DNA from 3 places in the Streptomyces citrinus genome. Region 1 is predicted to be linked to each of the others. Evidence: predicted binding sites of a transcription regulator. Region 1 holds the regulator's gene; each other region holds the start of a gene.
The links. The regulator HrcA, encoded in region 1, represses chaperone genes, less so after heat shock. The targets are predictions, from matches to a motif close to TTNGCACTCNGNNNNNCNGAGTGCNAA.
Positions count from the first base shown of each region.

Region 2: groES (co-chaperone GroES) is a predicted target of HrcA. The motif match lies at 5,412-5,438, and genes of this name have one in related genera.
Region 3: groL (chaperonin GroEL) is a predicted target of HrcA. The motif match lies at 4,849-4,875, and genes of this name have one in related genera.

Region 1 is NZ_CP146022.1:2,839,802-2,849,289, forward strand. It holds gene V2W30_RS13275 (hypothetical protein) at 1-316, opposite strand, end outside; gene V2W30_RS13280 (VOC family protein) at 416-808, opposite strand; gene V2W30_RS13285 (16S rRNA (uracil(1498)-N(3))-methyltransferase) at 895-1,641, opposite strand; gene V2W30_RS13290 (nitronate monooxygenase) at 1,638-2,711, opposite strand; gene dnaJ (molecular chaperone DnaJ) at 2,881-4,017, opposite strand; gene hrcA (heat-inducible transcriptional repressor HrcA) at 4,018-5,034, opposite strand; gene V2W30_RS13305 (MBL fold metallo-hydrolase) at 5,167-5,916, shown strand; gene V2W30_RS13310 (DUF3097 domain-containing protein) at 5,951-6,829, shown strand; gene hemW (radical SAM family heme chaperone HemW) at 6,858-8,090, opposite strand; gene V2W30_RS13320 (ATP-binding SpoIIE family protein phosphatase) at 8,130-9,488, opposite strand, start outside.
Region 2 is NZ_CP146022.1:3,463,355-3,472,842, reverse strand. It holds gene V2W30_RS16035 (YciI family protein) at 82-438, shown strand; gene V2W30_RS16030 (RNA polymerase sigma factor) at 543-1,787, shown strand; gene V2W30_RS16025 (THUMP-like domain-containing protein) at 1,800-3,038, opposite strand; gene V2W30_RS16020 (polysaccharide deacetylase family protein) at 3,121-4,080, shown strand; gene V2W30_RS16015 (polysaccharide deacetylase family protein) at 4,370-4,987, shown strand; gene V2W30_RS16010 (hypothetical protein) at 5,008-5,307, opposite strand; gene groES (co-chaperone GroES) at 5,583-5,891, shown strand; gene groL (chaperonin GroEL) at 6,049-7,677, shown strand; gene V2W30_RS15995 (SDR family oxidoreductase) at 7,760-8,533, opposite strand; gene V2W30_RS15990 (multicopper oxidase family protein) at 8,553-9,488, opposite strand, start outside.
Region 3 is NZ_CP146022.1:3,857,943-3,867,430, reverse strand. It holds gene V2W30_RS18000 (hypothetical protein) at 1-1,086, opposite strand, end outside; gene V2W30_RS17995 (glucosyl-3-phosphoglycerate synthase) at 1,125-2,072, opposite strand; SAM riboswitch class I at 2,232-2,387, shown strand; gene thrC (threonine synthase) at 2,406-3,707, shown strand; gene V2W30_RS17985 (MoaD/ThiS family protein) at 3,759-4,034, shown strand; gene V2W30_RS17980 (cold-shock protein) at 4,467-4,673, shown strand; gene groL (chaperonin GroEL) at 5,039-6,664, shown strand; gene V2W30_RS17970 (hypothetical protein) at 6,765-7,052, opposite strand; partial or broken gene V2W30_RS17965 (hypothetical protein) at 7,099-7,925, opposite strand; gene V2W30_RS17960 (DUF397 domain-containing protein) at 8,198-8,431, opposite strand; gene V2W30_RS17955 (helix-turn-helix transcriptional regulator) at 8,412-9,251, opposite strand; gene V2W30_RS17950 (hypothetical protein) at 9,332-9,488, shown strand, end outside.

The DNA of each region.
Region 1 (9,488 bases):
CACAGTGGCCGGAGACGACGCCGTGCGCCCATCCCTTGATCCGGATGTCCTCGCCCTTGTCCGTCTTGCCCCGGCAGTCCACCTCGACCTCGCTCGGTGTCGAACTGCTGGGCGTGGAGCGGCCGTTGTACGACGCGGTGCAGCTGATCCACGCCACGGGGGCGTGCTGCCGCTCCAGCTCCTGCGTGGCTTCCTGGTCGGTGGTGGCCGCCACCGTGGACGGGTTCAGGTCTCCGCCGATCGGTTCGCAGGCGACGCCTCCGGCGACGGCGGCGGCGATCAGCGCGCCGGTCGCAAGGAGACGCCGGTGCCGCAAACGGGATCCAATACGCCTCAAAGCCCCCATGGGCGGCAGCATGACAGCCCCGCCACCCGGGCGGTAGAGCACTTGCGGCCACAGCGGGCCCGCCGGCGGTCAGCCGCGCAGCAGCAGCCACTCCTGGAGCTCGACGAGATTGCCCTCGGGATCCTTGAGGTGGGCGACGCGCATCCGCTCCGTGAACGGCACGGGCCCGTGCACGAGGACGCCGCCGCGCTCGGTGACCTGGGCGCAGTAGGTGTCCAGATCGTCGACGCGCAGCACCACGAGCGAGCGGTGGCCGGTGGCGGGCTCCCCCACCTCGCCCAGGATCTCGGCCATCATGGCCCGGTCCTGGAGGGCGATCCCGGCGGATCCGCCGGGTGGCGAGAACTTCTCGTACGGCCCGCGCTCCGCACCGGACTGCGGTTTGAGCCCGAGCACATCCGCGTAGAACCGGTAGCAGGCACCGAAGTCACTGACGAGCAGCCTCACCTGGGCGAGTTCCATGGCCCCAGTTTACGGCCGCACCCGGCGACACCACCGTGTGAACCACAGTGCGTGGTCACGCCGTTACGCGTCCCACCGGCCGCCGCTCAGCCCCAGCGTCCCGTGCGTCCCAGCAGCAGCGCCACCGCCGCCGTTCCCGCGGTGGACGTGCGCAGCACGCTGCGGCCGAGCCGGAACGGCAGCGCTCCGGCCTCCTCGAACACGGCGAGCTCCTCCGGCGACACCCCGCCCTCGGGCCCGACGACGAGTACGATCTCGCCGCTCGTGGGCAGTTCGGCCGAGGCGAGGGCGCCGCTGGGAGCGTCCCGGTCCTCGTGCAGCACGGCCGCGAAGTCGGCGGCCGCGAGCAGCTTGGCGACCTCCTTCGTCGACGCGGCGTCCGCCACCACGGGGAACCGCACGCGCCGCGACTGCTTCCCGGCCTCCCGCGCGGTGGCCCGCCACTTCCCGAGCGCCTTGAGCCCGCGCTCACCCCGCCACTGCGTGATGCAGCGGGACGCGGCCCACGGCACGATCGCGTCGACGCCGGTCTCGGTCATCGTCTCGACGGCGAGCTCACCCCGGTCGCCCTTGGGCAGCGCCTGGACGACGGTGATCCGCGGCTGCTCCTCGTCCTCGACCCGCGCCGGGCCGACGTCGAGGAGCAGCCGGTCCTTGCCCTCGCTCCCGGTGACGACACCGTCGCACCACGCCCCGAGCCCATCGGTGAGGACCACGGCCTCGCCCGCCCGCAGCCGCTTCACGGAGACGGCGTGACGTCCCTCGGGCCCGTCGAGCACATACGCACCGTCGCCGGGGACCGCGCCCTCGACGACGAACACCGGCGCCGTCACTCGGCACCCCGCTGCCCCAACGCGGCCTTGGCGGCGTCGAGTTCGGCGGCGAGGACCTCCACGAGCTGCCCGGCGGGCAGCTCCCGCGCGAACCGGTGCCCCTGCCCCGCCCACAGCGCCATGCCCTGCGGGTCACCGGCCTTGGCGGCGGCCTTGCGCAGCGGTGACGTCATGTGGTGGATCTGCGGGTACGCGGCGGGCGCGTACGGTCCGTGCTCGCGCAGGAACCGGTTGACGAGCCCGCGCGCGGGCCGCCCGGAGAACGCCCGGGTCAGTTCGGTCCTGGTGAACAGCGGATCGGTCATGGCCCGCTTGTGCAGCGTGGGCGCCCCGGACTCCGGGGTGACCAGGAACGCGGTGCCGAGCTGCGCGAGATCGGCGCCGGCGGCGAGCACCGCGGCGATCTGCGAGCCCCGCATGATGCCGCCGGCGGCGATGATCGGCAGCTGTACGGCCTCCCGCACCTGGCCGACCAGCGACAGCAGTCCGACGCCGCTGCCGTCGGCCTCGGGGTTGTCGCGGTGGGTGCCCTGGTGGCCGCCGGCCTCGATGCCCTGGACGCACACGGCGTCGGCGCCCACGTGCTGCGCGGCCCGCGCCTCGTCGACCGTCGTGACGGTGACGGCGCTGCGGGTGCCGACGCGTTGCAGCGCCTGCACGACCTCGCGGGTGGGGCAGCCGAACGTGAAGGTGACCAGCGGCACCGGGTCGTCGAGCAGGATGGCCAGCTTGGCGTCGTAGCCGTCGTCGCGGCCGCTGTCGGGGTCGCCGAGCGCGGTCTGGTACCAGGTGGCCTCACCGGCGAGCTGGTGGCGGTAGACGTCGACGGCGGCCGGATCGGCACAGTCGGGCTGCGGCATGAAGAGGTTGACGCCGAAGGGACGGTTCGTCAGCCCCCGCACCTGTTTGATCTCCTGGTACATGCCGTCGGCCGTCTTGTACCCGGCGGCGAGGAACCCGAGCCCGCCCGCCTCGCCGACGGCGGCCACGAGCACGGGACAGGAGGCGCCGCCCGCCATGGGGGCCTGCACGATCGGATAGTGACAGAGATCGGTCAGTGCGGAGGACATGACCGCATCGTGCCACGTCCCATTCGGTCCGCCGAATCGGGCGTTCCGCCCTCGGCGGGCGCGAGCGACGAGGCCGGAGCCGCACCCGGCACCCCACGGGAACCGGTGGCGCCGCGGACGCGAAAGGGGCGGGGCCCGGGAAGAGATCCCGGGCCCCGCTCCCACCGGCTCACCGCCCGTTGAACGCGTCCTTCAGCCGTGAGAACAGCCCCTGCTGTCCCGGCTGGAACTGCCCGGTGGGCCGCTCCTCGCCGCGCAGCTTGGCCAGCTCCCGCAGCAGCCGCTCCTGCTCGGGGTCGAGCTTCTGCGGCGTCATGACCTCGACGTGCACGATCAGGTCGCCTCGGCCGCCGCCCCGCAGATGTGTGACACCGCGCCCGTGCAGCGGAACCGACTGGCCGGACTGCGTGCCCGGCCGGATGTCGATCTCCTCCATGCCGTCGAGCGTCTCCAGCGGCACCTTCGTACCGAGAGCCGCCGCCGTCATCGGGATCGTCACCGTGCAGTGCAGATCGTCGCCGCGCCGCTGGAAGGTCGGGTGCGGCAGCTCGTGGATCTCCACGTACAGGTCACCGGCGGGGCCGCCGCCGGGGCCGACCTCGCCCTCGCCCGCGAGCTGGATCCGCGTGCCGTTGTCCACACCGGCCGGGATCTTCACGGTCAGCGTCCGCCGCGACCGGATGCGGCCGTCACCGGCGCACTCCGGGCAGGGCGTCGGCACGACGGTGCCGAACCCCTGGCACTGCGGACACGGCCGCGAGGTCATGACCTGGCCGAGGAAGGACCGCGTGACCTGCGAGACCTCACCGCGACCGCGACACATGTCACAGGTCTGCGCGGAGGTACCGGGGGCCGCGCCCTCGCCGCTGCAGGTCGTACAGACCACGGCGGTGTCGACCTGGATGTCCTTGGTGGTCCCGAAGGCGGCCTCGTCCAGCTCGATCTCGAGCCGGATCATGGCGTCCTGTCCGCGGCGCGTACGCGACCGGGGGCCGCGCTGCGACGCGGTCCCGAAGAACGCGTCCATGATGTCCGAGAAGTTCCCGAACCCACCGGCGCCGAAGCCTCCGGCACCGCCTCCGCCGGACTGCGACAGGGGGTCGCCCCCGAGGTCGTAGACCTGCTTCTTCTGCGGGTCGGAGAGCACCTCGTAGGCGGCGTTGATCTCCTTGAACCGCTCCTGGGTCTTCGGATCCGGATTCACGTCCGGGTGCAGCTCGCGCGCGAGCCTCCGAAAAGCCTTCTTGATCTCGTCCTGGGAAGCGTCGCGGCGCACGCCGAGTACGGCGTAGTAGTCCGTGGCCACTTACGACTCCGCCAGGATCTGTCCGACGTAACGTGCCACTGCGCGTACTGCTCCCATCGTTCCCGGGTAATCCATGCGGGTCGGTCCGACCACGCCGAGCTTGGCGACTGCCTCGCCGCCCGAACCGTAGCCGACCGACACGACGGACGTGGAGTTGAGCCCCTCATGGGCGTTCTCGTGACCGATCCGTACGGCCATGCCCGAATCCCCCACCTCACCAAGCAACTTGAGGAGCACGACCTGCTCCTCAAGGGCTTCGAGAACGGGTCGGATAGTGAGGGGAAAGTCATGTCCGAAGCGGGTGAGATTGGCGGTGCCGCCGATCATCAGCCGTTCCTCGGACTCCTCGACGAGCGTCTCCAGAAGAGTGGAGAGCACCGTCGAGACCGTGCCGCGGTCCTCCGCCTCGAAGGCCTCCGGCAGATCCTGCACCAGCTGCGGTACGTCGGCGAAGCGGCGGCCCGCGATCCGGCTGTTGAGCCGGGCGCGCAGATCCGCCAGAGACGATTCGCCGAACGGCGCCGGGCAGTCGATCATCCGCTGCTCGACGCGCCCGGTGTCCGTGATCAGCACGAGCATCACGCGGGCGGGCGCCAGCGAGAGCAGCTCGACGTGGCGCACGGTGGACCGGGTCAGCGACGGGTACTGGACGATCGCGACCTGGCGGGTGAGCTGCGCGAGCAGCCGCACGGTCCGCCCGACGACATCGTCCAGGTCGACCGCGCCCTCCAGGAAGTTCTGGACGGCCCGGCGCTCCGGGGCGGTCATCGGCTTGACGTTCGTGAGCTTGTCGACGAAGAGGCGGTACCCCTTGTCGGTGGGGATGCGCCCGGCACTGGTGTGCGGCTGGGCGATGTATCCCTCGTCCTCCAGGGCGGCCATGTCGTTGCGCACCGTCGCCGGCGAGACGCCGAGGCGGTGCCGCTCGGTGAGCGCCTTGGAGCCCACCGGCTCCTCGGTTCCGACATAGTCCTGGACGATGGCGCGCAGCACTTCGAGCCTGCGTTCACTGAGCATCGGCGCACACCTCCAGCGACCTTCTCGTCGTGATCTTCCCTTTTGGCACTCCCCGCGGGCGAGTGCCAATCGTCCCCGGCTCAGTGTACGGCCGTGGGGTACGGCCCCGGCAAGGCCGCTAGCGTCGTCCCCATGGAACGTGGTGAACGCATCGACTGGACGGCGGCGGGCTGGGAAGAGCTGGCGCCACGCGTGGGGCGGGTCAGGCTGCCCGGCTGGGACTGCACGACCGGCCTCGTCGTGGGGGACGGCGCGGCCCTGCTGATCGACACCGGATCCTCACTGCGTGAAGGCTCCCGGCTGCGCGCGGACGTCCGGCGCCTCCTGACGCCACACGGGAGAGTGACGCACATCGCTCTCACCCATCCGCACTTCGACCACGTCTTCGGCACGGCCGCGTTCGCGGGCGTCGAGGTGTACGGGGCCGTGGGCGTCGACGCCGTCTTCGCGCACGGCGCCGACGCGCTGCGCTCCGACGCCGTGGGGCACGGTCTGGACGAGGACCTGGCGGGCGAGGCGAGCGACCTGCTGGTCACGCCGCACCACCGGGTGTGCGGGGAGTGGACGCTCGACCTGGGCGGCGGCCTCCAGGTGCTGCTCGCGAACGTCGGCCCGGCGCACAGCGGCCACGACCTCGCGGTGCTCGTGCCGGGCATCGCCGGTGCCCCGGAGATCGTCTTCTGCGGCGATCTCGTCGAGGAGTCCGGGGAGCCGCAGGCGGGCTCGGACGCGGCGCCCCGGCAGTGGCCCGCGGCGCTCGACCGGCTCGTCGCGCTCGGCGGCGAGGACGCGGTCTACGTCCCCGGGCACGGATCCGTGGTGAATGCGGGTTTTGTCCGCGAGCAGCGCGCCACACTGGCGGCCCGCTTCGGCGTGTCCTAGGACGGGCGCGCCCACTTCTCCTATCGTCGGCCGAATGCTCCCACCCGTCTCCCGCCACCCCTCCCACGAGGGTCCTTCGGACCCGCAGCGCCGTGCGTACGGCCACGCCGACCTCACGCCCCCCTGGAAGCGGAACAAGCCGGTGCCCGAGGTACCGGCCGAGCCGGATCTCGTGGTCGAGGAGGTCACCACCGGGTACTGCGGCGCGGTCGTCCGCGTCGAGAAGACGGCGCAGGGTCCGACGGTGACCCTGGAGGACCGCTTCGGCAAGCAGCGCGTCTTCCCGATGGAGCCGCGCGGCTTCCTCCTGGAGGGCAAGGTCGTCACGCTGGTGCGGCCCGCCGCCGTGGCGCCCGCGCCGGTCCGCCCGACCCGTACGGCCTCGGGTTCGGTGGCGCTCCCCGGGGCCCGTGCGCGCGTGGCGCGGGCCGGCCGCATCTACGTCGAGGGCAAGCACGACGCGGAGCTCATCGAGCGGGTGTGGGGCGACGACCTGCGCATCGAGGGTGTGGCGGTGGAGTTCCTGGAAGGCGTCGACGACCTTCCGGCGATCGTGTCCGCGTTCGCGCCCGGACCCGACGCCCGCCTCGGTGTCCTGGTCGACCATCTGGTGCCCGGCACCAAGGAATGGAAGATCGCCCGGTCGGTGACGAGCGAGCACGCCCTGGTCGTGGGCCACCCGTACATCGACATCTGGGAGGCGGTGAAGCCGTCCTCGGTGGGTATCGAGTCCTGGCCGCGGATTCCGCACGGCCAGGACTGGAAGACGGGCGTGTGCCGGGCGCTCGGCTGGCGTGTGGCGAACACCGGCGAGGCGTGGCAGCACATCCTGTCCCGGGTCAGGTCCTACAAGGACCTGGAGCCCGAACTCCTGGGCCGGGTCGAGGAACTGATCGACTTCGTCACCGCGTAGGACGCGCCGCCCACCGCGAGCGGCGCCCTCAGTCCACCAGGTCCCGCACGACCCCGTCCGCCAGCAAGCGCCCGCGCAGGGTCAGCACGGCCCGGCCCGCCTGGAACGCCTCGCCCTCCAGCAGGCCGTCGGCCACGGCCTTGCGGGCCGCCGCGAGACCGGCGGGCTTGAGCAGCGACACGGGGCACCCGTCGCGCAGCCGCAGTTCGAGAAGGATTCGCTCGACCCGCCGGTCCTCGTCGGCCAGGATCTCCCGCCCGGCGCCGGGCGACTTCCCGGCGGCCAGCGCGGCGGCGTACGCCCCGGGGTGCTTCACGTTCCACCAGCGCACCCCGCCGACGTGCGAGTGCGCCCCGGGCCCGGCACCCCACCAGTCGGCGCCGCGCCAGTACAGCTCGTTGTGCAGGCAGCGCGCCGCCTCGGACGTGGCCCAGTTCGACACCTCGTACCAGTCGAACCCGGCCGCGGTCATGACCTCGTCCGCGATCAGGTACCGGTCGGCGTGGACGTCGTCGTCGGTCATCGGGACCTCGCCGCGCCGGATGCGCCGGGCGAGCTGGGTGCCCTCCTCGACGATCAGGGCGTAGGCCGAGACGTGGTCGGGTCCGGCCCCGAGCGCCGCGTCCAGCGAAGCCCGCCAGTCGTCGTCGGTCTCCCCCGGCGTGCCGTAGATCAGGTCCAGGTTCACGTGCTCGAACCCGGCCGCGCGCGCCTCGGCGACACAGGCCTCGGGCCGACCCGGCGTGTGCGTGCGGTCGAGGACCTTCAGGACGTGCTGCCGGGCGCTCTGCATGCCGAACGAGACGCGGTTGAACCCGCCCTCCCGCAGCTCGCTCAGATACGCGGGGTCCACCGACTCGGGGTTCGCCTCCGTCGTCACCTCCGCGTCGTCCGCGAGGCCGAACTCGTCGCGGATCGCCTTCAGCATCCGTACGAGGTCGGAGGCGGCCAGCAGGGTCGGCGTACCGCCCCCGACGAACACGGTCCGCACCGGCCGCGGGTCGTCGCCGAGCACCTTGCGGGCGAGCCGGACCTCGTCCACGACCAGGTCCGCGTAGTTGTCGCGGGACGCGAGCACGCCGCCGCTGCCGCGCAGCTCGGTCGCCGTGTACGTGTTGAAGTCGCAGTACCCGCAGCGCGTGGCGCAGTACGGGACGTGGAGGTAGAAGCCGAGCGGTCGCGACGCCGCGTCGGCCAGGGCTGAGGCGGGCAGCGAGCCGTCGTCGGGGACGGGCTCACCGTCGGGGAGTGCGGAAGGCATGCCCCCATTGTCCCGCCTCCGCGAAACCCTCGGCGCCCGTCACTGCGCCTGGAGCACCAGGAGCGCCAGGTCGTCGTCGGGCGGGCTGTCCGCGAAGGCGTGCACGAGGCGCCGGATCCGCTCCGCGAGCAGCGGCGCCGAGAGCCCCGCGCATCCGGCGAGGGCGTGCGCGAGCCCTTCGCCGTCGTCGAACTGGAGGTGGCCGCGGCGCCGCTCGGTCACCCCGTCCGTGACGCACAGCAGGGTGTCCCCGGTGTGCATCTCGAAGGTCTCGCTCGTGTACTCGGGGTCGTCGACGACGCCGAGGAGCACCTGCGGTACGGCCGCGGGGACGACCTCGCCGCCGGGCCGCATCAGCAGCGGCAGCGGATGTCCGGCCGAGGCGAGCGTACAGGTCACGCCCGTCTCGGTGGGGGTCAGTTCGCCGTAGAGGAGCGACAGGAAGCGGGTGGACGAGCCCTCCGGCGGCACGTCCTGCCCGCCGGATGCGGCCGCGAGGGCGCGGCCCGCGGCGTCCGTGGCCTCCATGGCGTCGTCGAGCAGCAGTCCGTTGAGCCGGTCGAGGACCTGGGCGACCGGGTATCCCTCGCGGGCGAGCAGCCGCAGCCAGGGCCGGGCCAGCCCGATCACCACGGCGGCCTCGGGGCCCTTGCCCTGAACGTCGCCGAGGGCGAAGCACCAGCGGCCGTCGCTCGCGGGGAACACGTCGTAGAAGTCGCCGCCGGGGCCGCCGGCCTCCTTCGGCTCGTACACGAGGGCGCTCTTCATGCCGGGGATCTCGGCGATGGAGGAGGGCAGCAGACCGCGCTGGAGGATGCGGCTGATGGTGGCCTGCCGGGTGTAGCGGCGGGCCGCGCTGACGGCGAGCGCGACACGGCGGCTGAAGTCCTCGACGAGCCCGGTGACCTCGTCGGGGAAGTGCAGCAGTCCGGCCCGGCCGATGAGCAGGATGCCGAGCGCCCGGCCGCCGGCGGAGAGCCGGTAGGCGAGCGCGGACCCGGAGTCGCCCTGCGTCGGAAAGGGCCACGGCACGGGGACGGGGGCGGAGTACGGGCTGTCGGGCAGCCGCGGCGGGTCCTTCTCCAGGAGGCCGCGGAGCTCCTCCATCCGGCTCTCGTGGGAGTGCCAGACGCGGGCGAGGCGCGGCGCGGGCATGACACTGTCGGCGCCGCGCAGATCGTGCCCGTCCGCGCCCGGCATGCCGCGGCCCTCCTCGTCGTAGAACCAGACGGCGCACCAGTCCGCGAGCCGCGGCACGAGGAGCTGGCCGACGAGGGCGGCGACCATGTCGACGTCGAGCTGCCCGGCGAGCATGTCCGAGGCCTCCGCGAGGAACGTCAGGGCGCCCCGGTTGACCCAGTCCCGGTCGGGTGTGCGCCGGGGCGCGGCCGCGAGGAG
Region 2 (9,488 bases), 620 kb from region 1:
CCGGCCGTCTCCCGTTCGACGCAGGGGTGAGAGGCCGCCACGGCCGCTCGCTCACCGATCCGGTTCACCGAGGAGAACACCATGCCGCGCTACCTGACGATGGTTCGCATCGACGAGAACAACGCCCCCGCCGAGGGCCCCAGTGACGAACTCATGCAGCGCATGGGCGCGCTCATCGAGGAGATGACCAAGGCCGGCGTGCTGCTCGACACGGCGGGCCTCACCCCGACCTCGCAGGGCAAGCGCGTGCGCTACGAGAAGGGCGAGATCACCGTCACCGACGGCCCGTTCACCGAGTCCAAGGAGGTCATCGGCGGTTACGCGATCCTCCAGGCCAAGGACGAGGCCGAGGTCCTGGAGTGGACCAAGCGGTTCCTGAAGGTCCACGAGGACCACTGGACGGTCACCTCCGAGGTCCGGGAGATCGCCGAGGGCTGACGGACGCCGAACCTTGGACTCCGGCCGGAAGCGGTGTCTGATGGTGGGTCGTGACAGAGCGACACAATGCCACGGCCCACAGCACCGTCGAGACCGTCTTCCGCATGGAGGCGCCCCGCGTCATCGCCGCCGTCACCCGCATCGTGCGGGACGTCGGCATCGCGGAGGACCTGGCGCAGGACGCGCTGGTCGCCGCGCTGGAGAAGTGGCCCGGGTCCGGCGTCCCCGACAACCCGGGCGCCTGGCTCACGGCCACCGCCAAGCACCGCGCCGTCGACCTCGTGCGGCGCCGCGAGAACTACGCCCGCAAGCTCGAAGAGGTCGGCCGGGCCACGGAGTTCGCGTACGAGGAGGTGGGCGTCGCCACCGACCCCGACGACATCGACGACGACCTCCTGCGGCTCGTCTTCATGAGCTGCCACCCCGTGCTGTCCGCCGAGGCCCGCGTCGCGCTCACGCTGCGCCTGCTCGGCGGCCTGACCACCGCCGAGATCGCCCGCGCGGTCCTCGCCCCCGAGGCGACGGTCGCCCAGCGCATCGTCCGCGCGAAGCGCACCCTGGCCACCAGGAACGTCGCCTTCGAGGTCCCGTACGGCCCCGACCGCGAGGCCCGGCTCGGCTCGGTCCTGGAGGTCATCTACCTCATCTTCAACGAGGGGTACGCGGCCACGGCGGGCGACGACTACCTGCGCCCGGGGCTGTGCGAGGACGCCCTGCGCCTGGCCCGCGTCCTCCAGTCGCTGATGCCCAAGGAGCCCGAAGTGCACGGCCTGGCCGCGCTGTTGGAGCTCCAGTGCTCGCGCTCGGCCGCCCGCACGGCCCCCGACGGCACGCCCGTCCTGCTCAGGGACCAGAGCCGCGGGCGCTGGAACCCGATGCTCATCCGGCGCGGATTCGCGGCGCTGACCCGCGCGGAGGCGGTGTCCTCGGGGCCGCCGGGGCCGTACGCCCTCCAGGCCGCGATCGCCGCCTGTCACGCCCGCGCGTACACGTACGCCGACACCAACTGGCGCCAGATCGCCGCGCTCTACGCCCTCCTCGCGGCCCGCGCCCCCTCCCCGGTCATCGAGCTCAACCGGGCGGTGGCGGTGTCGATGACGCAAGGACCGCAGGCGGCGCTGGCGATCGTGGACGCCCTGTGCGACGAACCCGCCCTGCGGGACTACCACTTGCTGCCGAGCGTGCGGGGCGATCTGCTGGAGCGGCTGGGGCGCGTGGCGGAGGCCCGTGAGGAGTTCGCCCGCGCGGCGTCGCTGACCCGCAACGCGCGCGAGCGTCAGCTCCTGCTGGCCCGGTCGAGCCCCTCAGGGGGCACCTCCCGGCGTCGGCCGGGGGACCGTGAGGAGTGAGGCCCCGGAACCTCAGCGGACAGGTGCCCCCACCAGCATCACGGGAGCCCCCGCGACCCGGGTCAGGAACACCGTCGCCGCCCGCTTCCCGAAGGGCTTCGGCATGGCCTTGCGCCGCAGCTCCTCCGGCTCCACCGCCGACCCGCGCTTCTTCACGGTCAGCACCCCCACCTCCCGCTCCCGCAGCAGCGCCTTCAACTTCTTCACGTTGAAGGGGAGTTGATCGGTGATCTCGTACGCCGACGCGTACCCGGTGGGGTGCAGCTCGTCGGAGGTGACGTACGCGATGGTCTCGTCGATCAGCCCGCCGCCGACCTCCTCGGCGACCTCGGCGACCAGATGCGCCCGGATGACGGCGCCGTCCGGCTCGTACAGGTACCGCCCCACGGAACGGACGGCGGGATCCGGCAGCCCGCGTCCGACCAGCGCCCGCGGCCCGGGGAGCAGCGTCGCCCGCATCGTCCCCGGCGCCGTGCCGAACCACAGCACGGCCTCCTTCACGTCACCCCCGTCCGAGATCCACTCGGCGTCGGCGCTCTCCGGGATCGCCTCGTGCGGGATGCCCGGCGCGATCTTCAGGGCGGCGCGCGGGGCCTTCAGGGCGGTGGCGACGGCCCAGGACAGCGGCGGCGAGTAGGCCTCGGGGTCGAAGATCCGCCCGCCACCGCGCGAGGACGCGCCGCGCGCGGCACCTGCCGCTCGCTTGTCGGAGCGCCGCGCCGGGTCCACGAACACGGCGTCGTACGCGGCCGTGTCGACCTCCGTCACATCCGCCTCCCGTACCTCGATGAGGTCCGTGAGGCCCAGCGCCTCGGCGTTGGCCCGTGCGACGGCGCAGGTCAGCGGGTCGCGGTCGACGGCGAGGACGGAGATCCCGGCGCGGGCGAGCGCGATCGCGTCGCCGCCGATGCCGCAGCACAGATCGGCGACGGACGTCACGCCGAGCGCCTTGAACGACTCCGCGCGGTGGGTGGCCACGCTGGTCCGGGTCGCCTGCTCGACACCGTTCGGCGTGAAGAACATCCGGGCCGCGTCCTCGGCGCCGAACTTCGCCGCCGCCCGCTGCCGCAGCCGCGCCTGCGCGAGCGCGGCGGAGACCAGCTCGGCGGGGTGGTCGCGGCGCAGGCGCGTGGCGAGGGCGAGCTCCTGGGCGGGGTCGTGGTCGCGGAGTTCGTCGAGCAGGGCCCGGCCCTCGGGGGACAGGAGGGCGCTGAAGGCTTCGGCGGTGGAGAAGGAGCTCACCCGGACCATTGTGGGCCAGTCGGAGGACGACGCGCGCCCGGCCGCGGTGTCGGCCCTCGATCAGGGCTGTGAGCTGCGAGGATCCGGCGCCATGCAACTAGTACGACAAAACGAAGAAATCGCCGTGAAGCGGTCTCGTACGCGACGGGCCAGGAGCCGGAGGAGAACCGCGATCCGGGCCGCGGCCGCCGCCCTCGTCGGCTGCGCGCTCGCCACGGGCTGCGCGGGCGGCGCCGACGACGCGGTCCGGCCGGCCGCCGGTCAGCAGCCCCTCCAGGCCCCGCCGGCCCGCGCGCTCGACGCGTACGCCACCCAGCTCAAGGCCCAGCAGGCGCAGCGCGCGGCCGCCGCCCGGCGCTGGGGCCTCGCGAAGGTGCCGCTCGCCGCCCCGCGCCCGCCCGCCCGGAAGCCGGTCATCAAGGCGCGCAAGGGCTTCGAGGTCGACGGGCAGGAGGAACTCGGCCTGCCGCCGGTCTTCACGACGGTCCCCACCAAGGACAAGGTCGTCTTCCTCACCATCGACGACGGGGCCGAGAAGGACCCGAAGTTCCTGAAGATGATGAGCGACCTGAAGATCCCGTACACGGCCTTCCTGACCGACGCCGAGGTCAGGCCCGAGTACGACTACTTCAAGAAGATGCAGGCGACGGGCGTCGGCCTCAACAACCACACGCTGCACCACCCGTATCTGCCGGGGCTCTCCTACGCGCGGCAGAAGCACGAGATCTGCGGCATGCAGGACGTCATCGAGAAGAAGTACGGCAAACGGCCGACCCTCTTCCGGGCGCCGTTCGGCAACTACAACCAGGACACCCTCAAGGCCGCGAAGGCCTGCGGCATCAAGTACGCGCCCATCTGGAACGCCGAGGCGTTCGTGGACCGTATGGACTACCGGGAGTGGGACCGGGACATCCATCCGGGCGACATCCTCCTCACGCATTTCCGCGGACGCGAGGACTGGAAGGGCACGATGCCCGACATGATCCGGATGCTCATGAAGTACCTGACCGACAAGGGGTACGCGGTGGCCCGCCTGGAGGACTACCTGTGACAGGCCTCGGGGCGGGGGCGGCCGTCCGGTCGGCCGGGGTGCGGCTCGTCGGCTGCGCCCTGGCCGCCGCGCTGCTCACCGGGTGCGCGCAGTCCGTCGACCCGATCGAGCGGATGGGCAGGAAGGCGGCGCAGAAGGTCCGCCACCACCCGCGGCCGTCGGCCGGCGCGGCGGGGCCCCGGCGGCCCCCGCCGCGCCGGTCCCGGCGGCTCCCGCCGCACCGGACGCCCACCGGCGCTGGGGCCTCGCCGCCCCGCTGGCGCCGGCGCCGGAACCCCCCGCCCACGGGGTGCTCCCGCCCCGCGGACCGGGGGCGGTCCCCCCGGTCGTCGACCGCGTCCCCACCCGGGACAAGGTCGTCTTCCTCACCTACGACGACGGGGCTGAGAAGGACCCCCGCTTCGTCGACCTGGTCCGCGACCTGCGGCTGCCGATCTCGATGTTCCTCACGCACTCCGTGGCGGCCCCCGGCTACGGGCACTTCGGCACGCTGCGGCGGCTGGGCGCGGAGGTCGAGAACCACACCCTCACGCACCCGTTCCTGCCCGGCCTCGGCTACGTCGGGCAGCACGCCGAGATCTGCGGCCAGCAGGACCGGCTCAGGTCCCGCTTCGGCACGGCCCCGCGGCTGCTCCGCCCGCCCTACGGCAACTACGACGCGGACACCCTGCGGGCGGCGGGCGCCTGCGGCATCGACGCGATCGTCCTGTGGCGCGCCTCGATGCAGATCCACGACCTCCGCTACGCCGACGGCGGCGACCGCCTGCACCCCGGCGACATCATCCTGACCCACTTCCGCGGCCCGGCCGACCTCAAGGGCACGACCCTGACCCAGATGACGACCCGCATGCTCCGCCGCATCCAGGAACAGGGGTTCACGGTGGGGCGGTTGGAGGACTACCTCTGACCGTCCCTCCCCGGCCGGGCTCAGTGACCGCGGTGCGACGCGGCGTACGAGGCCAGGACCAGGAGGCCGAGCGCGAACCCGGCGACGACCTGGACGCCCGCCGTGACGGGCAGGCCCGCCCGGCCGCCGAACGCGAAGGCCGAGGCGACGACCAGGACGGCGAGGGCGAGGAGCGCCCACAGCACCCCCTCCACGGGGACGTGGGCGGCCCACAGCCACACGGCCGCGGTCAGGCAGGCCAGCGCGTCCACGAACAGCACGAACAGCGCCAGCGCGGCGTCTCCCCAGCGGGAGCGCGGAGTGCGGTAGTGACCGGCCATGCCCCGAGCCTCGTACGGAACCCCGGGCTCCGGCTCCGAAGCCCCCGACCGAGATCGATCCGTGCCCCGCGACCGACCGAAATGCCCCGCCGCGCCGCCGTCGATTGGCACTCCGCTTGACCGAGTGCTAATCGCGGTCATAGTCTCGGCCCTGGCACTCACCACTGGAGAGTGCCAACAGCGACGGGCAGGTCCGGCACCCGCGACGACGGATCCACCTGGTCGCCACCTCAGACTGTTAACCCCGTGAGATCTCCGAAGGGGGAGACCGGATCGTGACGACCACCAGCTCCAAGGTTGCCATCAAGCCGCTCGAGGACCGCATTGTGGTCCAGCCGCTCGACGCCGAGCAGACCACGGCCTCTGGCCTGGTCATTCCGGACACCGCCAAGGAGAAGCCCCAGGAGGGCGTCGTCCTGGCCGTGGGCCCGGGCCGCTTCGAGAACGGCGAGCGCCTTCCGCTCGACGTGAAGACCGGCGACATCGTGCTGTACAGCAAGTACGGCGGCACCGAAGTCAAGTACAACGGCGAGGAGTACCTCGTCCTCTCGGCTCGCGACGTGCTCGCGATCGTCGAGAAGTAGAACCCCCGAAGCAGATCGGTCTGCTTCGAACCGCGCCCCTGGCACCCGCGATCTTCAACGAGCCGGGGTCAGGGGCGCGGTGCGTTGGAACAGGGCTCTGCACCGAGCTCCACATCAAGCTTCACCCCGAGTTTTCCGAGAGGGCTGAATCGCTCCCATGGCGAAGATCCTGAAGTTCGACGAGGACGCCCGTCGCGCCCTCGAGCGCGGCGTCAACAAGCTTGCCGACACGGTCAAGGTGACGATCGGCCCCAAGGGCCGCAACGTCGTCATCGACAAGAAGTTCGGCGCCCCCACCATCACCAACGACGGTGTGACCATCGCCCGTGAGGTCGAGGTCGAGGACCCTTACGAGAACCTCGGTGCGCAGCTGGTGAAGGAGGTGGCGACCAAGACCAACGACATCGCGGGTGACGGTACGACCACCGCCACCGTGCTGGCCCAGGCCCTCGTCAAGGAAGGCCTGCGCAACGTCGCCGCCGGCGCCTCCCCGGCCGCCCTGAAGAAGGGCATCGACGCCGCGGTCAAGGCCGTGTCCGAGGACCTCCTCGCGACCGCCCGTCCGATCGACGACAAGGCCGACATCGCCGCCGTCGCCGGTCTGTCCGCGCAGGACAGCCAGGTCGGCGAGCTCATCGCCGAGGCGATGGACAAGGTCGGCAAGGACGGTGTCATCACCGTCGAGGAGTCCAACACCTTCGGCCTGGAGCTCGACTTCACCGAGGGCATGGCCTTCGACAAGGGCTACCTGTCCCCGTACTTCGTCACCGACCAGGAGCGTATGGAGGCCGTCCTCGACGACCCGTACATCCTGATCCACCAGGGCAAGATCGGCTCGATCCAGGACCTGCTCCCGCTCCTGGAGAAGGTCATCCAGGCCGGCGGCTCCAAGCCCCTGCTGATCATCGCCGAGGACGTCGAGGGCGAGGCCCTGTCGACCCTGGTCGTGAACAAGATCCGCGGCACGTTCAACGCCGTCGCGGTCAAGGCCCCGGGCTTCGGCGACCGCCGCAAGGCGATGCTCCAGGACATGGCCACCCTCACCGGTGCCACCGTCATCGCCGAAGAGGTCGGCCTCAAGCTCGACCAGGCCGGCCTGGACGTGCTCGGTTCCGCGCGCCGCGTGACCATCACCAAGGACGACACCACGATCGTCGACGGTGGCGGCAACAAGGGCGACGTCGAGGGCCGCGTCAACCAGATCAAGGCCGAGATCGAGAACACGGACTCCGACTGGGACCGCGAGAAGCTCCAGGAGCGCCTCGCGAAGCTCGCCGGTGGCGTCTGCGTGATCAAGGTCGGTGCCGCGACCGAGGTCGAGCTCAAGGAGAAGAAGCACCGTCTGGAGGACGCCATCTCCGCGACCCGCGCCGCGGTCGAGGAGGGCATCGTCTCCGGTGGTGGCTCCGCGCTCGTCCACGCCGTCAAGGTCCTTGAGGGCTCCCTCGGCAAGGAGGGCGACGAGGCCACCGGTGTCGCCGTCGTCCGCCGCGCCGCCGTCGAGCCGCTGCGCTGGATCGCCGAGAACGCGGGCCTCGAGGGCTACGTGATCGTCTCCAAGGTCGCCGAGCTCGACAAGGGCTTCGGCTACAACGCCGCGACCGGCGAGTACGGCGACCTGGTCAAGGCCGGCGTCATCGACCCGGTCAAGGTCACGCGCTCCGCCCTGGAGAACGCCGCGTCGATCGCCTCCCTGCTCCTGACGACCGAGACCCTGGTCGTCGAGAAGCCGGCCGAGGAAGAGGCCGACGCCGGTCACGGCCACGGCCACGGTCACTCGCACTGACCCGAGCTGTTCCCGAGGCCCGGTTCCCGCAGCGCGCGGGGGCCGGGCCTCGCCCGTTCGCGGGGCGCCCCGCGAGGTCGCCCTACTGCGGCCCGTACTTCCGTCCCGTACGTGACGTGATCCCGCCGAGCAGCGCGCGCGGCGTCACCTTCACCACGCCCATCAGCGCCTTGTACCGCGGGTCGGGGATCGAGAGCGACTTGCCGCGGGCCAGGTCGGACAGGGCTGCGGCCACCAGCTTGTCCGCGTCGAGCCACATCCACTTCGGGATGTTGCCCGTGCCCATCCCGGCCCGCTCGTGGAACTCCGTCCGCACGAACCCCGGGCACAGCGCCATCAGCCGGACCCCGCTGCCCGCGAGGTCCTTCGCCGCGCCCTGCGTGAACTGCACGACCCACGCCTTCGACGCCCCGTACGTGCCGCGCGGCACGAACGCCGCGACCGACGCCACATTGACCACGCCGCCCCGCCCGCGCTCGCGCATCACCGCGGTCGCCGCCGACGTCAGCCGCAGCACCGCCTCGCAGTGCACCTTCAGCATCGTCAGCTCGTCGGCCATGGGGACTTCGAGGTAGTGCCCCTTGTTGCCGAACCCGGCGTTGTTGACGAGGAGGTCGACGGCCGCCTTACGGTCCTGGAGGCGCGCCTCGACCGCCGCGATCCCCTCGTCCGTGGACAGGTCGGCGGTGAGCACCTCGGCCTCGATGCCGTGCCCGTCGTGCAGCTCCGTCGCCTGCTCCCGCAGCCGCTTCGTGTCGCGCGCGACGAGCACCAGGTTGTGCCCGTCGGCGGCGAGGCGCCGGGCGAACGCGGCGCCGATGCCCGCGGTGGATCCCGTGATCAGTGCCGTAGTCATGCGTCAAGGTTAGTGAGCATCAGTGGTGCCCGTGATCACCGGAGCCCGGCGTCCGCGCCCGCTGCCCCTGGTCGACGACCACGAACTGCCCCATCATTGCGCCGTCTTCGTGGTACAGCAGATGGCAGTGGTACATGAACGGCACCTCGGGATCGGCGAACTCCGGTCCCCCGTCGAACCGCAGCGCCAGCCTCATCGTCGTCCCGCTCGGCAGGAACACGGTGTCCTTGCGGCCGCGCAGCTCGGGCGGCGGCGCCTCCCCGTCGACCTCGACGACCCTGAACTGCACGTCGTGCACATGGAAGTTGTGCGGCATCCCGTTGTCGTTGCGCACGGTCCACACCTCGGTGGTGCCGCGCGTGACCGTCTCGTCGATCCGGCCCATGTCCATGGCCCGCCCGTTGATGCCGCTCATCCGCAGCTCGAAGTCCCGTCCGCGCACGGCGTCCCGGGCGTCGGGCAGCTCCAACTCGCCCAGCCGGGACGGGATCGCGGGGGAGGGCCGGAGCCGGTCCGCCGCGCGCAGCTGCAACACGTCGAAGGAGTCGTCGCCGCCCGCGAACCGCCGCTGCCACGCGTCCCCGTAGCCGTCCTGCGGGAAGCTGCGCAGCACGGCCCGCTCACCGGGCGCCATCCGCACCACGATCTCGGCCCGCTCCCCGGGCGACAGCCGGATCCGGTCCAGCGTGGCCGGCCGCTCCAGGAGCCCGCCGTCCGTCCCCACGAGCGCGACGTCCCGGCCGTCCGCGAACCCGAAGGCGTACGTCCGTGCCGTCGACGCGTTGAGCAGCCGCAGCCGGACCCGCTCGTCGCGCACCACCCGGTACGGGTCGAGGGTGCCGTTGACCATGGTCCGGTCACCGAGGAAGCCGACCGACCGCATCAGCCCGTGCCCGTGGTCGAAGCCGGCCCCGTCGAACTTCACGTCCTGCACGATCACCGGCAGATCGTCGAC
Region 3 (9,488 bases), 1.0 Mb from region 1:
CGAGGTCGCGCCGACCGGGATCGGTTCCGCCTGGACGGCGGCCCGGGTGGCGCCGCCCGAGACGTCGAACTCCTTCGCGTCGATGCTCAGGTTGTTGCGCATCTTCGGGTCGAGGGCACCGTCGTCCTCGGAGATGAAGAAGTTGTTGGTGTTGCCGGTGTGCGTCTCGGTGATGTTCTGCCCGCCGACCGCGAACCTGTCGCCGGGGGTGTTCCAGTCGCCCTCGTACGCGGTGACGCTCGCCCGGGGCCTGCCCGAGGTCCGGTAGAAGCCGTCGACGGTGACCGTGGTGGCCGCTGACGTGGAGCGCTGGAGGACGTGGCCGCCGTAGATGTACACGTTGCGGCGGTCGGGCGCGTAGTCGTCGTTCGGCGCGTCGTACTTGTAGACGACGGTCATCGACCAGCCCGCGACGCAGCCCTTGCCGGTCGGCGCCCAGATGTCGCCGACGGCGACGGGGATCGGGGCGCCGGTCCCGGTGACCCCGCTGAACAGGTTCGTGACGTCGGCCTCGCCGGTGTAGTAGTGCGGGCCGCTGGTGCTCGCCGGGTCCCGCACCAGGTTCCGCGGGGTGACCTCGCTCGGCGCCGTGCCGTTCACGCCGACCACCGGGACCGCGGCGAGCGGGTCGCCGGGGGAGGGCTGCACGTCCGCGCCGGAGATGTCGCAGCGCTTGAGCTGGGCGCCGCTGGGGCCCTTGTACGTGCCGTCGTTGCCGCCGAAGAAGAGGCGGGCGTAGGCGACCTTCGCGCCGGGCGGGACGGTGACCCGGCCGGTGCTCGACCCGTAGCCGTCGGTCGTCCCCGCCCGGTTGATCCGCTCCATGACGAAGGTGTTGTTGTTGTCCTTGCCCTCGCCGTTCGCGGCGACGGCGCAGCGTGCGGGCATGTCGTCGGCGGTCGTCGGACAGCCCATCACGGTGTTGCCGATGGTCGTGAAGTCGCCGTAGATCGACTCGTCGTAGCGCTTGGCGAAGGGGGAGACGACGTCCGCCGCGGCCGGGACCGCGGCGGCACCGATCAGCGAACCCGCGAGTGCGGCCGTGGCGGCGAAGGCCGCGGTGCCCTTGAGCTGTCTGAACCACATAAAGGGCAATTTAGGCAAAATGCATGATGATCTACGGATTACGCCACGCGACGCTCCGCGTACTCACTGATTTCGGTCATCGGGGGCCGCTCCTCGGTGTCCACCGCGTACGTCCGCGGCTCGAACCCGTCCTCGCCGCGCTCGAACTGGGTGAGCACCGGACGCACCAGATGCCCGCGCGCGAGCCGCAACTGCGCGGTGCGGTAGATCGCCGCGGCCATCCGGCCGAGCGCCTGCCCGTCCTGGTGCCGGTGGATCCTGACCCCCACGTCGACCTGGGCGAGCGCGTCCAGGCCCACGGTGTGCAGCGCGTCCACCAGCAGGCCGAGCTCCACCCCGTAGCCGACGGGGAACGGCAGCTGTTCCAGCAGGGAGCGCCTGGCCGCGTACTCGCCGCCCAACGGCTGGACGAATCCGGCGAGTTGGGGCCAGTGCAGATTGAGGATCGGCCGCGCCATCAGCTCCGTCACGCGCCCGCCCTGGCCCGCCGCGCCGGCCAGCGGCCGGTCGTACATCGCCTTGACGAAGTCCACGCCCGGGTCGGTGAGCAGCGGCCCGATGATCCCGGAGACGAAGTCCGCCGAGAACTCCTTCAGGTCCGCGTCGACGAAGCAGACGATGTCACCCGAAGTGACGAGCAGGGAACGCCACAGCACCTCACCCTTGCCTGGCCTGGCCGGGACGCGCGGCAGGATCGCGTCGCGGTGCTCGACGCGCGCGCCGGCCGCCGCGGCCACCTCGGACGTGCGGTCCGTGGAGCCGGAGTCGACCACGACGATCTCGTCGACGAGCGGAGCGGCCTCCGTCATCAGCTCGCGCCGGATCACCGAGACGATCTCGCCGACCGTCCCCTCCTCGTTCAGCGCGGGCAGGACGACACTCACCGTCCGGCCCGACGCCCGTTTCGCGGCGATCAGCTGGTGCAGGGGGCGGTCGGCCACGGACCAGGAGCGCCTGCTCAGCCAGCGCTCGACTTCTTCCAGCACGTTGCGCGGCTCCTCACGGTGCGGGGGATGTGATCCATCTCGCGGTTCGGACGACTATCTCAAGGGTCCAGGGCGTCGGTTACAGTCTTGAACAAGGCCGGTGACCATCGCATGTCGGGGTCGCCGCCGCGCATCACCGCATGACACACAACCGAATACCGCTCATCCAGAGGGGCAGAGGGATACGGCCCGTTGAAGCCCCGGCAACCCTCCAGCCGGTCTCGTGTGACTGTCATCGTCGACGTCGCGAGGCTCCCGGCTAGGGAAGGTGCCAAATCCGTCTCGCGGCGAGGTGCGCCGCGAGGAAGATGAGGAGAAAGGGCCTCGCCTCTCATGGCTGTACAGACTGTCGCCACCGAAACCGCCGCTGTGACCGTTGATCTCGGTCCCGCCGCGGGCCTCTCCTGCCGCGAGTGCGGCGCCCGGTTCCCGCTCGGGCCGATCTTCGCCTGCGTCGAGTGTTTCGGGCCTCTGGAAGTCGCGTACGACCTTCCCGTCGGCGACCCCGAGGCGCTCCGCAAGCAGATCGAGGCCGGGCCCGCCAACATCTGGCGCTACGCCCCCCTCCTGCCGGTCCCGGCCGACGTCGCCGAGAAGCCGAACCTGAACCCGGGCTGGACCCAGCTGGTCAAGGCCGACAACCTGGCCCGTGAACTCGGCGTCGAGCAGGGCAAGTTGTTCGTCAAGGACGACTCCGGCAACCCGACCCACTCGTTCAAGGACCGCGTCGTCGCGCAGGCCATCGAGGCCGCCCGCGCCTTCGGCTTCACCACCCTCTCCTGCTCCTCCACCGGCAACCTGGCCGGCGCCGTCGGCGCCGCGGCCGCCCGCGCCGGCTTCCGCTCCTGTGTGTTCATCCCGCACGACCTGGAGCAGGGCAAGGTCGTCATGGCCGGTGTCTACGGCGGTGACCTCGTCGCCATCGAGGGCAACTACGACGACGTGAACCGCTTCTGCTCCGAGCTCATCGGCGACCCGCTGGGCGAGGGCTGGGGCTTTGTGAACGTGAACCTGCGCCCGTACTACGGCGAGGGCTCCAAGACGCTCGCGTACGAGATCTGCGAGCAGCTCGGCTGGCAGCTCCCGGACCAGCTGGTCATCCCGATCGCGTCCGGCTCGCAGTTCACGAAGATCGACAAGGGCCTCCAGGAACTGATCAAGCTCGGTCTCGTCGAGGACAAGCCGTACAAGCTCTTCGGCGCCCAGGCCGAGGGCTGCTCGCCGGTCTCGGTGGCGTACAAGGCCGGCACGGACGTCGTACGGCCGCAGAAGCCGAACACGATCGCCAAGTCCCTTGCGATCGGGAACCCGGCCGACGGCCCGTACGTGCTCGACATCGCCCGCCGCACCGGTGGCGCCGTGGAGGACGTGAACGACGAGCAGGTCGTCGAGGCGATCAAGCTGCTCGCCCAGACGGAGGGCATCTTCGCGGAGACGGCGGGCGGCGTGACGCTCGGTGTCGCGAAGAAGCTGATCGAGTCGGGCCACATCGACCCGTCGCTCACCACGGTCGTCCTGAACACGGGAGACGGGCTCAAGACCCTCGACGCGGTTGCCGATTCGTCTCAGGCGACCGCCACGATCCGGCCGAGCCTCGACGCGTTCCGCGACGCCGGTCTCGCCGCCGACCACTGAGCCGACCGCACCTGAGCCGACTGAACCTGTAGGAACGGGAGTCACCCAGCCATGAGCGTCAACGTACGCATCCCCACCATCCTCCGCACCTACACCGGCGGCCAGGCGGAGGTCCCCGCCCAGGGCGCCACGCTCGCCGAGGTCATCGCCGACCTGGAGAAGAACCACACGGGCATCGCCGCCCGCGTCCTGGACGACCAGGGCAAGCTGCGCCGCTTCGTCAACGTCTACGTCAACGACGACGACGTCCGCTTCGAGCAGGGCCTGGAGACGGCGACGCCGGACGGCGCGGGCGTCTCGATCATTCCCGCCGTCGCCGGCGGCTGATCTTTCGCCGTTCTACCCAGAGTCACGTGAATTGCCCCCTCCGCGAGAGAAGCGGAGGGGGCAATTCTGCATGGTTGAGCGCGGTACAGTTGGGGAACCTGATTCGTTTCCCCGAGTGGTGCATGACGGGCGCATATGAGTTCTCGCCCGAAGCCCGCCAAGAAGTAGCCAAAGTGCGCAGCCCTTTCGGGCCCTTTATGGCATTTATCTGGCCCGACTTGCCCTGGGATCTGTCCAGTTGGACCGTTTTCCCCGATCGGGCGTGCCCAGAATTCTCGTCCGACTGACCTGTTGCAGACGGCAGTTGGGCAGATACATTCAGCCGCGGTCGACGCGTTCCGGCGCACACCCCCAAACCCTTTGGGGAGTGAGGTCTGACCCGGGACCGCGAAGTGTGGTCTCGCGCAAGGGCCAGTAATAGGGGAGTTAGGCATGGCTCAGGGCACCGTCAAGTGGTTCAACGCGGAGAAGGGGTACGGCTTCATCGCGGTCGACGGTGGTGCGGATGTATTCGTCCACTACAGCGCGATTCAGATGGACGGCTACCGCACCCTCGAAGAGGGTCAGCGAGTTGAATTCGAGATCTCGCAGGGCCAGAAGGGGCCGCAGGCCGACATGGTCCGCCTGGCCGCCGGCTGAAGCGCGCGCGTCCGACTGACAGCTTCGTACGTCGCACGTCCATGGAGGGTCCGTCTCCCGGTCACCGGGGACGGGCCCTTCGTGCTGCGCCCGCCACCTGGGTCTTCACGGGAGCACCTTGCGCCCGCCCGTCGCCCGACCACCACCCCCCAACGATCCCGCTTCGCGGGAGCACCTTGCACTCGAAGGGGTCGAGTGCTAATCATTGGCGTTAGCACTCTCCGCGTGAGAGTGACAGAACTTGGATCGAGTCGGTGAGGTCCGCAGGCCGGTGGGGCAAGGAACCACAAGGGCTGTAGGCCGTCCGTCGCGGGCACCTGCACGATCCGTTTGCGTTTCCACCCCGTCCGGGAGGACCACTTCACATGGCCAAGATCATCGCGTTCGACGAGGAGGCACGGCGCGGCCTCGAGCGCGGCATGAACCAGCTCGCCGACGCCGTCAAGGTGACCCTGGGCCCCAAGGGTCGCAACGTCGTCCTCGAGAAGAAGTGGGGCGCCCCCACGATCACCAACGATGGTGTGTCCATCGCCAAGGAGATCGAGCTCGAGGACCCGTACGAGAAGATCGGCGCCGAGCTGGTCAAGGAGGTCGCGAAGAAGACGGACGACGTCGCCGGTGACGGCACGACGACCGCGACCGTCCTGGCCCAGGCCCTGGTGCGCGAGGGTCTGCGCAACGTGGCCGCCGGTGCCAACCCGATGGCCCTCAAGCGTGGCATCGAGAAGGCCGTCGAGGCCGTCTCCGCCGCTCTCCTCGAGCAGGCCAAGGACGTGGAGACCAAGGAGCAGATCGCTTCGACGGCCTCCATCTCCGCCGCCGACACCCAGATCGGCGAGCTCATCGCCGAGGCCATGGACAAGGTCGGCAAGGAAGGCGTCATCACCGTCGAGGAGTCCCAGACCTTCGGTCTGGAGCTGGAGCTCACCGAGGGTATGCGCTTCGACAAGGGCTACATCTCGGCGTACTTCGCCACCGACATGGAGCGTATGGAGGCGTCGCTGGACGACCCGTACATCCTGATCGTCAACTCGAAGATCGGCAACGTGAAGGACCTCCTTCCGCTGCTCGAGAAGGTCATGCAGTCCGGCAAGCCGCTGCTGATCATCGCCGAGGACGTCGAGGGCGAGGCCCTGTCGACCCTGGTCGTCAACAAGATCCGTGGCACCTTCAAGTCCGTCGCCGTCAAGGCCCCGGGCTTCGGTGACCGCCGCAAGGCCATGCTCGGCGACATCGCCATCCTCACCGGTGGCACCGTCATCTCCGAGGAGGTCGGCCTCAAGCTGGAGAACGCCGGTCTCGACCTGCTCGGCCGCGCCCGCAAGGTCGTCATCACCAAGGACGAGACGACGATCGTCGACGGCTCCGGTGACAGCGACCAGGTCCAGGGCCGCGTCAACCAGATCCGCGCCGAGATCGAGAACTCGGACAGCGACTACGACCGCGAGAAGCTGCAGGAGCGCCTGGCGAAGCTCGCCGGCGGTGTTGCGGTCATCAAGGCCGGTGCCGCGACCGAGGTCGAGCTCAAGGAGCGCAAGCACCGCATCGAGGACGCCGTTCGCAACGCGAAGGCGGCCGTCGAAGAGGGCATCGTCGCCGGTGGTGGCGTGGCTCTCCTCCAGGCCTCCGCGGTGTTCGAGAAGCTGGAGCTCGAGGGTGACGAGGCGACCGGCGCCAACGCCGTGAAGCTCGCCCTGGAGGCCCCGCTCAAGCAGATCGCCGTCAACGGTGGCCTTGAGGGTGGCGTCGTCGTGGAGAAGGTGCGCAACCTTCCCATCGGTCACGGCCTGAACGCCGCGACCGGCGAGTACGTCGACATGATCGCCGAGGGCATCCTCGACCCGGCCAAGGTGACGCGCTCCGCGCTTCAGAACGCCGCGTCGATCGCCGCGCTGTTCCTCACCACCGAGGCCGTCATCGCCGACAAGCCGGAGAAGGCGGGCGCTGCCCCGGCCGGCGGCGGCATGCCGGGCGGTGACATGGACTTCTGAGCCGGATCTTTCGGTTCAGCCGGTCTGTACGTTCCGAGGGCGGTACCTCCTCTTCACGAGGGGGTACCGCCCTCGGGCGTTTCCGGAAGGCGGCCCTGTCTCAGGAGGCGCCCTCTTCGTACGTGCTCCACGCGTCACGGCCCGCCCGCGCGGCGCTCTGGGTCGCCGTCTGCGCCTGGCGGAAGGCGCGGTGCGCCAGCTCCGTGGGCGGCACCTCCCAGCTGCCGGTCCAGTTGCGGCCCGCGCGGGCCAGCTCGTAGACGAGGAGGCCGACGCCCGCGGTGGCGACGACCATGCCGATCCCGGCGAGCCCCGCTCCGGCGGTCAGCCGGCTTCGGTTCGGGCGGAACTCGGTCCAGGAGATCTTGGAAAAGGTGCTGTCAGCCATGGGGCCAGGATGCGGGAGCGCGGCGCGGGGCGCATGTGGAGCGCGGTCATACGCGTGTTCGCTCGGCCCGGGGCAGCATCGCCGCGCGGGCCTCGGCGGCGCGGGCGCGGACGGCCTCCGGTGTGAGCGGACCCGTGGGCGGCCAGGCGGGGCGGGCACCGCGGCACCCGGAGCAGAATCCGCCCGGCAGGGCCTGTGGGGGCCGGGTGTCCCGCAGGTCGCGCACTCGATGAGGCGCAGGACGGGGCGGGCGGCGACGGGGGCCGGGGCCGGGATCTTGTCGATCAGGCGGCGGTGCAGCAGGGCGGCCGGGCTGTGGACGGGGCTGGGCAGTCCCGCGGTCAGGGCGTGCCGCAGGTCGTCCTCGGTGGCGCCTCGCGTGAACCACCGCTCCACCTCCGGCGCGAGCCGCGCGCACTCGGCGGCCGACAGCGCCAGGGACGGAGCGGTGCGGCCGAGAGCGGCCAGGAGCAGGAACGCCCGGGTGCGGGTGGGGCGGGGAGCCGCCCGCGTCGCGTCGGGGTCCGGCTCCGGTACGTCGCCCTTCGCGTACGCCGTCCACCAGGCGTCGCCGCGCGCGGTACGGGAGAACCAGGTGCGTGTCACCCAGCGCGCGCTGCCCGAGCCCTGGACGTGCTCACGGCCGCGCCTCAAGTGGCCCGCGCGCTGCAGGTTGTTGAGTGCCGTACGCATGGCCGCCTGCCCGTACGGGAGGCAGCGGGACAGCGCCTTCACGGAGATGTCGGCGCCGTCGGGCAGCCGGTCGATGAGGCCGGCGATGTGCGCCTCGCGTTCCGGGAGGTGCGCGAAGTCGTGCGCGGTGCGCGGGAGTTGGTCCGGCGCGGAGCGTTTGCCGTAGCCGGGGTTGGCCAGCGGGTGGGGTTCCTGGGCAGGGGCAGGACTAGACTGGGCGTCAGCCACGGGATCTCCTTGGGTGAGATCTTGATGGTCAGACCCCCGCATGGTGTTGCTAGCACCGGCGGGGGTCGTTCGTTGTCCGGGCACGCTAGAGCGCTGTCACGCTCCGTGGCAAATCGGTGCCGGAAAGTGTCCGGATTTCTCAACTCGCTGGGTGGGAGGGTGGGTTGAGGCCCACCTCCCGTTCCTTGAAAAGAGGGCTCGGGGCTCGGGGCTTGAGCTTCGGGTCAGTTCCGCCGCAGGTCGGCGATGAACGCGGACCAGGCCTCCGCCCGGAGCCCGAGCTTCGGGCCGTCGGGGTTCTTGGAGTCGCGGACCGGCACGATGCCGGTGGATGGGGTGTGGGCGTCGGCGACTTCGAGGCAGTCGCTGCCTTCGCCGCCGCTGTACGTGGACTTGCGCCAGCTCCGGGCGGCGGCGTCGTGCAGGTCGAGGTCGAACTCAGGGGTGCTGTTCCTCATGGCCGTAATCATGCGCCACGGCCTCGATGAGGGCCAGGGACTGCTTCGGGGTGAGCGAGTTGGCCCGCACCAGGTCGTAGGAGAGTTCGTTGCGGGCGACCGTTGCCGGGTCGTCCAACAACCGCCCTGTTGTGGGGGCTTCGATGAAGGAGAGAGGCGGGGCGTCGTCGAAGTACATGAGCTTCAGTGAGCCGTGCAGGGAGGCGTGGCCGCCTGCCGAGAACGGGAGCACCTGGACGATGACCCGGCGGGCGCGCACCAGGGCGGCGATGTGGTGGAGCTGGTGCGCCATCACGGCGGCGCCGCCGACCGAGCGACGCAGGGCCGCCTCGTCCAGAACGGCCCACAACAACGGCTTTGTTGGGTTGTCCAGGAGGCGGGTGCGCTCCATGCGGGCGGCCAGCAGCTCGCCGATGGTCTCGTCGGGGGCCGTGGGCTGGTAGTCGAGGAACACCGCGTGCGCGTAGTCCGCCGTCTGGAGCAGGCCGGGGATGAGCAGTGCCCCGTACTGCCTGATCTCTGTCGCGAGGGCCTCCGCCTCGGCGGCCTCCGCGAACTGCTCAGGGTGCCGGGACCGGTTCGCCTTCTTGCAGTGGCGGGCGAAGAAGTCGCCGGTCGCCAGCGTCTCGTCCAGGCGCTCCGCCATGTCCGGCAGGATCCGCCGCGTCCCCGCCTCCATCTGTCCCACGTACGAGCCGCTCACGAACAGCAGTTCCCCCAGGGCCTGTTGGGTGAGGTCCGCTCTCTCGCGGGCGTGGCGCAGTTCCTCGCCGATCATCACGCGGCGGGACGAGGGGTCGAGGTCCTTGGGTCCGGTCATGCGCATCAACTCCCGTTGCGAACAAGGGGCTTTGTTGGGGCGTGCCCCTGGAAAGCGTAGAGCCGACACGGTCACGCTGGGTGAGGAATGCGGAACACTCGGTAGGAGAGGTGCTGATCGGGATGGTCGTGCGGGGCGCGGAGCGGATCCTGGTGGTGGAGGAGGTGGTCACCCAGCTCAAGGCGGAGCTGGAAGGCGCGGGGGTGCTGCTGCCGTCGTTGCGGGTCGACCCGGTGT